Regions from separate parts of the Lysinibacillus sp. NPDC096418 genome, predicted to be linked through region 2. Evidence: predicted binding sites of a transcription regulator. Region 2 holds the regulator's gene; the other holds the start of a gene.

Region 1 (4,442 bases), on a different contig from region 2:
GTGCACGCATAACGAAAAATAATGCAGTCCCGACAATTAAATAGGCGAGGATGATGGAAGGTCCTGCTAAAGCTATTGCTTTACCTGAGCCTAAAAATAAGCCTGTGCCGATCGTACCACCGATGGCAATTAATTGAACATGGCGATTTTTTAATTCTCGCTTTAACTGTTGTTGCTCCAAGTTGACCCCTCCAAGATGATATAAACATTGAAAATAATACATGCAACAAATAAAAAAGAGACTAGTAGCTACACTAGTCTCTTAAAACGTCAGAATAACAAATACCATATGCATACCATAAATATTAGTTTATTGAAGAAATATTTATTGGTAAACATTCAATTGGTATACTTTCTTTCATGAAAGTCTGTCTTTATTACTCATCTGTCCTTTTGCCTGAGATAGTGAACCCTTCGGCGACGCGTTACGCGCTCTCTCCAGAAATTGCTCCTGCTATAGTTTAATCCATAGCATTCATTGCTTATTTTAGTTGATTTCAATCCTATCAACACAAATTTGTATTATAGTAAGATACTACTTATCCTAACAGTGATCTCAATGTAATTCAAGATGTAATTATTGACTCCGTTCTAAAAAAAGGAAAATAAAGTGATTGGATAATACATCTTTACGAAAATGAGCGAAATCAGACTTAATTTTTTTCATAATATTTGGTGAAAATAGTTAAAAAGCTTATGTTAAGGAGCAGCGATAGTCAGAAACTTAATGTGTATCATTTGATTTGTATAAAACAAGATAGGGAGCTATAAGTAGAAGTAGCTTAATATGAGGGTGGATTCTAGGTTAGTTGATTGTAATTTGTTGTTATACACTTTTGTCCAATTCATGAACAAAAACTTGGTGAGGTAGAAATAATGAGCTAATTATTAGACAATAACATTTATATAGAAGAAACTCATATTTTTTCATAAAAAGAGCTAGCATCTAACGATGATGCCAGCTCTTTTTATGTTATTTTTTTGTTTTTACTTTACCAGTCCAAGTGCGGAATCCGCCATCAAGTTGGTAAATTTGGTTGTAGCCACGTTTTTTTAGAAATAATGCAGCACGAGCGCTACGGCCTGTATTTTGACAGTATAGATATACTGGTAAATCTGGGCGGATTTCTTTATGGCGTTGACGTAGTGCAGTAGAAGGAATATTACGAGCTCCAAGGATGTGGCCAGCGTCGAATTCCTTTTGTTCGCGCACATCGATTAATTGAGCTTTGCGATAACCTTCAATAAATTGTTCTTGTGTTAAATTGGTTACAGCTTTTTTTAGACGCATCGCATTAAAACCGATATATGCTATCAAAACCAGTAAAATAACACCAATTGTAATAAGTATTTGCAAAATGTTCTTACCCCTTTCTATCTTCTTAACTATTATAAAAGATGCGGTGGCGATAGTCCAATGAGTTTGATAAAATTAACTACATTATGGATTGAAATGACACATATAAGTGTAGGAGATGACGATATGACAACATGGTATTTTTTAAATTCAGGGAAATGTAGTCCTTCTTTTAATATGGCTTTAGATGAGGCACTGTTGGATTGGCACAGTGAAGGGCTGATTCCTCCAGTCATTCGTTTTTATGAATGGGAGCCAGCAACAGTATCAATTGGTTATTTTCAACGGGCCGAAAAAGATATTAACATAGAGGCAGTTCGGGCGCAAGGGCTTGGTTTTGTACGTCGTCCAACAGGAGGGAGAGCCGTTTTACACGAGCATGAGCTTACTTATAGTATTATTGTAACGGAAAGCTATCCAAATATGCCTGAAACAGTTACAGAGGCTTATCGTGTACTAAGTGAGGGTATTTTACAGGGCTTTCAAAACTTAGGGATGGATGCCTATTTTAGTGTGCCAGCTACGGAAGAACAACTGGCAGACTTGAAAAAGCCGAAAAGTGCAGTGTGCTTTGATGCACCAAGCTGGTATGAACTTGTCGTGGAAGGGAAAAAAGTTGCGGGAAGTGCGCAAACGCGTCAAAAAGGTGTTATTTTGCAGCATGGTGCGATTTTACTAGATTTAGATGAAGAAAAATTGTTGTCAGTATTTAACTTTGACAGTGAAGAGGCTAAGGAACGTATGCGTAAGAAGTTACCAGAGAAGGCGGTATCCATAAATAGTCTTGTTAAGGAACCAGTTTCAATCGAACAATGTGTTGAAGCCTTTCGAGATGGTTTTGCAAAAACATTGCAAATTGAGTTAAAACCATTTACACTTTCTGAGGGGCAATTAAAATATGTACAAGCACTTGAAGAAAAAAAATATGCCAACGATGATTGGAACTTTAGAAAGTAAAAAAATCAGTTTTTAAATTTTTTTTCAGCGTTCAAACCTTGTCAGGACAAGTAGTTAACAAAGTGGCATGAATTGCAAGAGTTGAATTAAAAAACTATATATAGTATCTTTTAAGTTAAGTAATACACAATATGTAGTGTTTAAACGCACATGATATTGTGTATTTATTATTGTAAGGTATAGAATAAGGGAGGCTAAATGATGGTAATCACTAATCATCAACCCGAAGTAAACAAACAAATTGAACAATTAAACAAGGACATTGAACAATTCCCACAAGTCCATCCGGTAACACCAGACATGTACATAACACATAAAGGTGTATCGAGACTTGTCATGATTGATCGCTATTCTTTTAAGGATACGGAAAAGAAAACGCTAAAAGCTGGTGACTTTGTCGTATTAACAGTGAAAGCAGATCCGAAGTTCCCTGCACGTGGTTTAGGGACAATCCAAAAGATTGATATGTCTGCAAAAACAGCAGATATTTTAATTGAGGAAGATTATCGTAGCGTATTAGATGATCCTATAGAGCAAGAAACGGGTGTGATTACGCGCTCAATAGATGTGCTAGAAAAGCCTCTTGAAATTTTTTATGAACAAATTGCTAAACGAAATGCAACAGGTCTTGCTGCTGTAGAAAAAACAGCTGAGAAACGTCAAGAATGGTTTGAAAAGTTTTATGAGCAATTAGTATCACTAAAATTTATTCCAGCTGGCCGCGTTATTTACGGAGCGGGCTCTGAAACAGATGTAACATTCTTTAACTGTTACGTTATGCCATTTGTAGCGGATTCACGTGAAGGCATTAGTGATCACCGTAAGCAAGTGATGGAAATTATGAGCCGTGGTGGCGGTGTTGGGACAAACGGTTCTACACTTCGTCCACGTAACACATTAGCTCGTGGTGTGAATGGTAAATCATCCGGTTCTGTATCATGGCTTGATGATATTGCTAAGCTGACTCATCTTGTGGAACAAGGTGGTTCAAGACGTGGTGCACAAATGATTATGCTAGCAGATTGGCATCCAGATATCGTGGAATTCATTATTTCAAAAATGCAAAATCCACGTATTTTACGATACTTAATCGAAAATACTACAGATGAATCGATTATTCGATTAGCAAAAGAGAAATTAAACTTTAAGCCTTTATCACAGCAAGATGAAGCAATGTATCAAGGTATTGTGAACTATAAATCAATTCCAGGATACGGTGGATTTGATGAGGCAATTATCCGTGAGGCAGAAAATAAATTACGTGACGGTGGTACTTACACGGTTCACAATCCAGAGTTTTTAACTGGAGCAAATATTTCTGTTACATTAACAAAAGACTTTATGGAAGCTGTTGAAAAGGACGAAGATTACGAACTTCGTTTCCCAGCAGTTGAAGAATATACAAAAGCAGAAATGGCCGTTTACAATACTGAATGGCATAAGGTTGGAGACGTTCGTGAGTGGGAGAAGATGGGCTATAAAGTACGCACATACCGCACGATAAAAGCAAAAGAGTTGTGGAATTTAATCAATATCTGTGCAACATATTCGGCAGAGCCTGGTATTTTCTTCATCGATAACGCGAACGAAATGACTAACGCAAAAGCGTATGGACAACAAGTTGTAGCGACAAACCCATGTGGGGAACAACCACTTGCACCATATTCTGTGTGTAACTTAGCAGCTGTGAACTTAGCGCAGTTTGCGAATAAAGAAAATCAAACAGTTGATTATGAAGCATTACGTGAGACAGTACGCGTTGGTGTACGTATGCAGGATAACGTAATTGATGCAACGCCATACTTCCTAGAAGAAAACCGTGTACAAGCTCTTGGTGAGCGTCGTGTTGGTTTAGGTGTAATGGGCTTAGCTGATTTACTGATTTATTGTGAAAAAGAGTACGGTTCTGAAGCTGGCAATGAACTAGTTGATGAAATCTTTAAGACAATTGCTGAAACAGCGTATGAGGCATCGACTGAGCTTGCCAAAGAGCGTGGAAGCTTCCCGTTCTTAGTAGGTGCAACAGATGAAGAAACAGCTCGTCTACGTAAAGCATTTACAGAAACAGGCTTCATGCAAAAAATGCCTGCACATGTAAAAGAGCAAATTTTAGCAACGGGTATTCGGA
Region 2 (4,442 bases):
TTTTTCATTTCACGTAAAAACTCTGGCACAAACACGACTACGGACTTCACTTTAAGTGTCGCCAGCTCATTTGCTAATGCACCTAAAACAAAGGATTTACCGACACCAAACTTACCATATAAATAAAGGCCCTTTGTCGGTAATTTTCCTGTCTCACGTGTTTTTTGCACAAAATCAGCGGCACGATTTGCAATATCAACACGTGAATAATCATCAATGAATAAATCACCTATCGTTGCTTGTAGTACGTCTTTTGGCATATGCATACTAGCAATCATATTAGCGACATCACGGCGATCATCTTCACGTATTTTTTGCTCGCATCGTACATAATCGATTTCCACTGTATTACGCACCGTACGTAATTTTGGAATAAAACCTTGTAAATAATTTGTGCAATGCTCCGTATTGTCACAGCCACAGCACTCCGTAGATTGATTAATAAATTCTTGCAGCTTCGGCAAGTTACGCTCAATCGCATCATAGCTAAGCTCCTCCATATGATCAGCTAAAAAAGCCTGTACACGTGGATGTTCTAAAATTTCTCTGCGCATCGCCTCGTAGCGCTCTTGAAAAGATGGCACTTTCACTGCACGTTGCAGCGGTCCATTAATTGGTTCCACAGTTATTCACCTGCCTTACTTTTGTTGATTGCCTAACTTGTCTAATATTTTTTGTCGTTCTATTTCAAAATCTGTTCCACCAGTACTTACCGTATCTGTCGGAACTTCTTCTGATTGCTCATTACGCTTATAAAACCAATCAGGCACTTTTTCCTCGCGCCGATTAGTCGAACGTCCTTTTGTATAATTACTACTTTTTGCTGGCGTTTGCGGCTTGTTTTTCCATGCCGTATATTTATCATGCTCTTGACGTGCAAGCTCCATAGCTTCTTTAGCTGTTTTTAAATTTTTACGCACCCAATGGTCAGCAATTGTTTCCACGTACTTTTTCGGTAGCTTCATGTCTGTCGTTAACATAACGTACTCAAGTAAAGCGTTAACCACCCCGATAGGCATACCGTGCTGAACAATTAAGCTATCTGCAAGCTGTACAGACGTTTGCAAAGGTTCTTTGCCATTATTAATATCACGCAGCACCTGCACAGGCGGCGTTGTCTCTAAATAATGTTGCAACTCCTGATCCTTTGTCATTTGAGCCTTCTCTTCGACACTCGTTGTATCATAGACACGTGCAAGCTTTGGTGGTTCTTTAGAAACTGTCAGCTTATAATAGTCGGCTGCTGCCTTACGCAAACGCTCTAATGAAATACCTAAATCATCATCAAGTGCGAGAATCACAACCTTTTGCATGTCTAGTGCCGTTAAATGATATAAGAAAGCAAGCTTGGCAATTGCTTCGCGTACTTCAATTGTCAGTAAACTCGCCGGTACCAGTTGCTCTGATAGACCCGCTTGCAATAAATTAAAGTCGAATTGTTCAAAATAGAAAGGATAGGTTTTGGGTGACTGCACTTTTATGCCATCGTCACCTTGTAAATCACTTGGGATATTCGTACTTACAGGTTTAAAAACATCGATAAAGGCACGCGACACATCCTTGTATGCCGCCTCCCTTGCAGGTACTATAAAACGTTGACGCAATTTACGATACGCCTGCTCCCCAATTTTGCTAAATAAGAACATTGATAACAAAGGATCTTTCAAAAAGCTATCCGCATCAAGTGGACGTGCCAGCTCATATAAAAAGGAACGTTGCCCTTCAATTTCTTTTTTCCACGTACGTAGCAAACCAATTGCCTCTAAAGCAATACGTGCCTCAAACACTTTGCCAATAGGCATGCCGAGAACATTCATTAAATAATAATGCGATTGATGTTGTGTCTGCATTTGCTCGGCTTCCGCCCACAATGTCAAATACAAGCTAATTGGCTCAGCACCTGTTAGAGGCTGATAAAATAATGTCACCAGCTGTCTTTCCTGCGTTGAAAGCGCATGAGGTAAGCGAATGTCAAAAGTATCCGCTGGCTGCAACTCCTTATACAAATGAACCAACGTCATTCACCCTCCCTTTTGCCTCATTATTTTTGCTCAGTTTGTCTTTGGATAATTTCTTTTAACTCCTCTATAAAGACGTTGATATCTTTAAATTGACGATAAACAGATGCAAAGCGTACATAAGCAACCTCATCAATTTTCGCTAAGCGGTCCATTACCATTTCACCAACATCCTCTGAACGCACCTCTGCATTTCCAATACGGCGTAAATCTTTTTCAATTGCAATCACCATTCCCTCTAACACTTCAAGCGCAACAGGGCGTTTTTCGCACGCACGAATTAAACCACGCAATACTTTTTCGCGGCTAAACTCCTCACGTGATCCTTCTTTCTTCACGACAACTAATGGCGTTTCTTCAATTTTTTCGAACGTAGTAAAACGGAAGCCACACGACTCACATTCACGACGTCTACGTATTTCCTTATTATCATCTACAGGCCTCGAATCCACTACACGTGTTCCGTTAAATTGGCAAGATGGACATCTCATATATTTACTCCCCTGATTTTCCTACAATTTTAGTATACCTATTATAACAAAATTTCCCCCGTGGACAAAATCACTTTCATTTTTGAAGTCTAACACACTTATATAAAGAAAAAAACACACCGAAATCAAGAGGATTTCAGTGTGTCTTCATATCTACGTATTTATTATGCGTTAACTGTTTCTAATGCTAATGAAACTTTTTTCGCAAGATCTACTACACGTGCAGAGTAACCCCACTCGTTATCGTACCAAGCAAGTACTTTTACTTTGCGGTTGCCCATAACAATCGTAGAAAGACCATCTACTGTAGATGAGAAAGTTGTTGTATTAAAGTCAGAGGATACAAGCGGCTCCATTGTGAAGTTCAAAATACCCTTCATTGGTCCTTCAGTAGCTGCTTTTTCAAATGCTGCATTTACTGATTCCACTGTTACGTCCGTATCTAAATCAACCACAAGATCAACAAGTGATACGTTTGGAGTCGGAACACGTAGTGCCATACCATGAATCTTGCCATCTAGCTCTGGTAATACTAGTTTTAAAGCTTTTGCAGCACCCGTTGATGTTGGGATGATTGACTGTGCACAACCACGTGCACGACGTAAATCTTTATGTGGGTTATCAAGATTTTTTTGGTCATTTGTGTATGCATGAACAGTTGTCATTAAACCATTGTTAATGCCGAATGTGTCGTTTAATACTTTTGCTACTGGTGCTAAGCAGTTTGTTGTACAAGAAGCGTTTGAAATCACGTCATGTTTTTCAATATCAAGTAATTCGTCGTTTACACCTAATACAACAGTGATATCTTCGTTTTTACCCGGTGCTGTTAAGATAACTTTTTTTGCGCCCGCTTCTAAGTGCATTGCTGCTTTTTCACGTTCATTGAATTTACCAGTTGCTTCAATAACGATATCTACGCCCATTGCTGCCCATGGTAATTGTAATGGATCACGTTCGCTAATAATTTGTACGCGCTTACCATTTACCATTAGTGCATCGCCTGCCGGTTCGATTGTACCTTCGAATGTCCCGTGATTTGTGTCATACTTAATCAAATGTGCTAACGTTTCAGCTGGATAGCTGGCGTTAATCGCAACGATATTTAAACCCTCCTGTACGATCGCTTGACGGAAAACCATACGTCCAATACGTCCGAAACCATTAATAGCAATAGATACTGTCATTTGTAAATCCTCCTGTGGATACGTTTTCATATTAATTATATACTATATGAAATTAGTATAACACAATTTCAATAAAGATGAACATTAATTACGCACATTGGAAAAGTTCTTATTTTCTGATAAATAACACATCATTCTTCCCATCAAAACTTTTGCTTATTTTCCGTCTTTAAATAATAAAAAAAATGCGTAGCGATGATTTTTCGCTACGCACCTAATCTACAGTACTTCCCAATAAGTAAGAATTTTTTTCAGTTGTTCCTCAGTATTTTCTAACTTTTCATTATTATAAATAACAGCATGTGCGCCTTTTTCCTTCACAGATAATGGCAATTGCGAATGAATACGAGCAATTGCATCCTCTTTCGACAATGCGTTTCGTTCCATTAAACGACGTAGTTGCACTTCCTCTTTTACCGACACTACTAAAATACGTTCAACAAAATGTTGTAATTTGCTTTCAAATAACAAAGGAATATCCATCACGACATGTTTTTCTCCTGCCGCTATTAATACATCACGTTGACGAAGCATTTCTGCACGAATTGCCGGGTGCATGATATCATTTAAGATTTTACGTTTTGCAGGTTCGTGAAAAATAATATCACCCAGTTTCGGTCGATTTAAATGACCATCTTCCAGTAAAATATCATCCCCAAAGTTTTGAGCAATTATTTTAAGCGTCTCTGTGCCTGGTTCAACAACGTCTCGTGCCACAACATCCGCATCGACGATTGGTAATCCAA

What was found. Region 2 encodes NrdR, which represses ribonucleotide reductase genes. Its sites were predicted from a motif close to AACACNATATATNGTGTT; they were not measured.
Region 1: ACIQZG_RS18070 (vitamin B12-dependent ribonucleotide reductase) is a predicted target of NrdR. The motif match lies at 2,438-2,455, and genes of this name have one in related genera.

The regions. Positions count from the first base shown of each region.
Region 1 covers NZ_JBIWEY010000029.1:1,800-6,241, reverse strand. Annotated here, with positions in the region: gene ACIQZG_RS18085 (amino acid permease) at 1-181, opposite strand, end outside; glycine riboswitch at 376-452, opposite strand; gene ACIQZG_RS18080 (rhodanese-like domain-containing protein) at 974-1,357, opposite strand; gene ACIQZG_RS18075 (lipoate--protein ligase family protein) at 1,484-2,314, shown strand; gene ACIQZG_RS18070 (vitamin B12-dependent ribonucleotide reductase) at 2,516-4,442, shown strand, end outside.
Region 2 covers NZ_JBIWEY010000001.1:416,979-421,420, forward strand. Annotated here, with positions in the region: gene dnaI (primosomal protein DnaI) at 1-614, opposite strand, end outside; gene ACIQZG_RS01975 (replication initiation and membrane attachment family protein) at 639-2,021, opposite strand; gene nrdR (transcriptional regulator NrdR) at 2,042-2,509, opposite strand; gene ACIQZG_RS01985 (glyceraldehyde-3-phosphate dehydrogenase) at 2,674-3,696, opposite strand; gene coaE (dephospho-CoA kinase) at 3,916-4,442, opposite strand, start outside.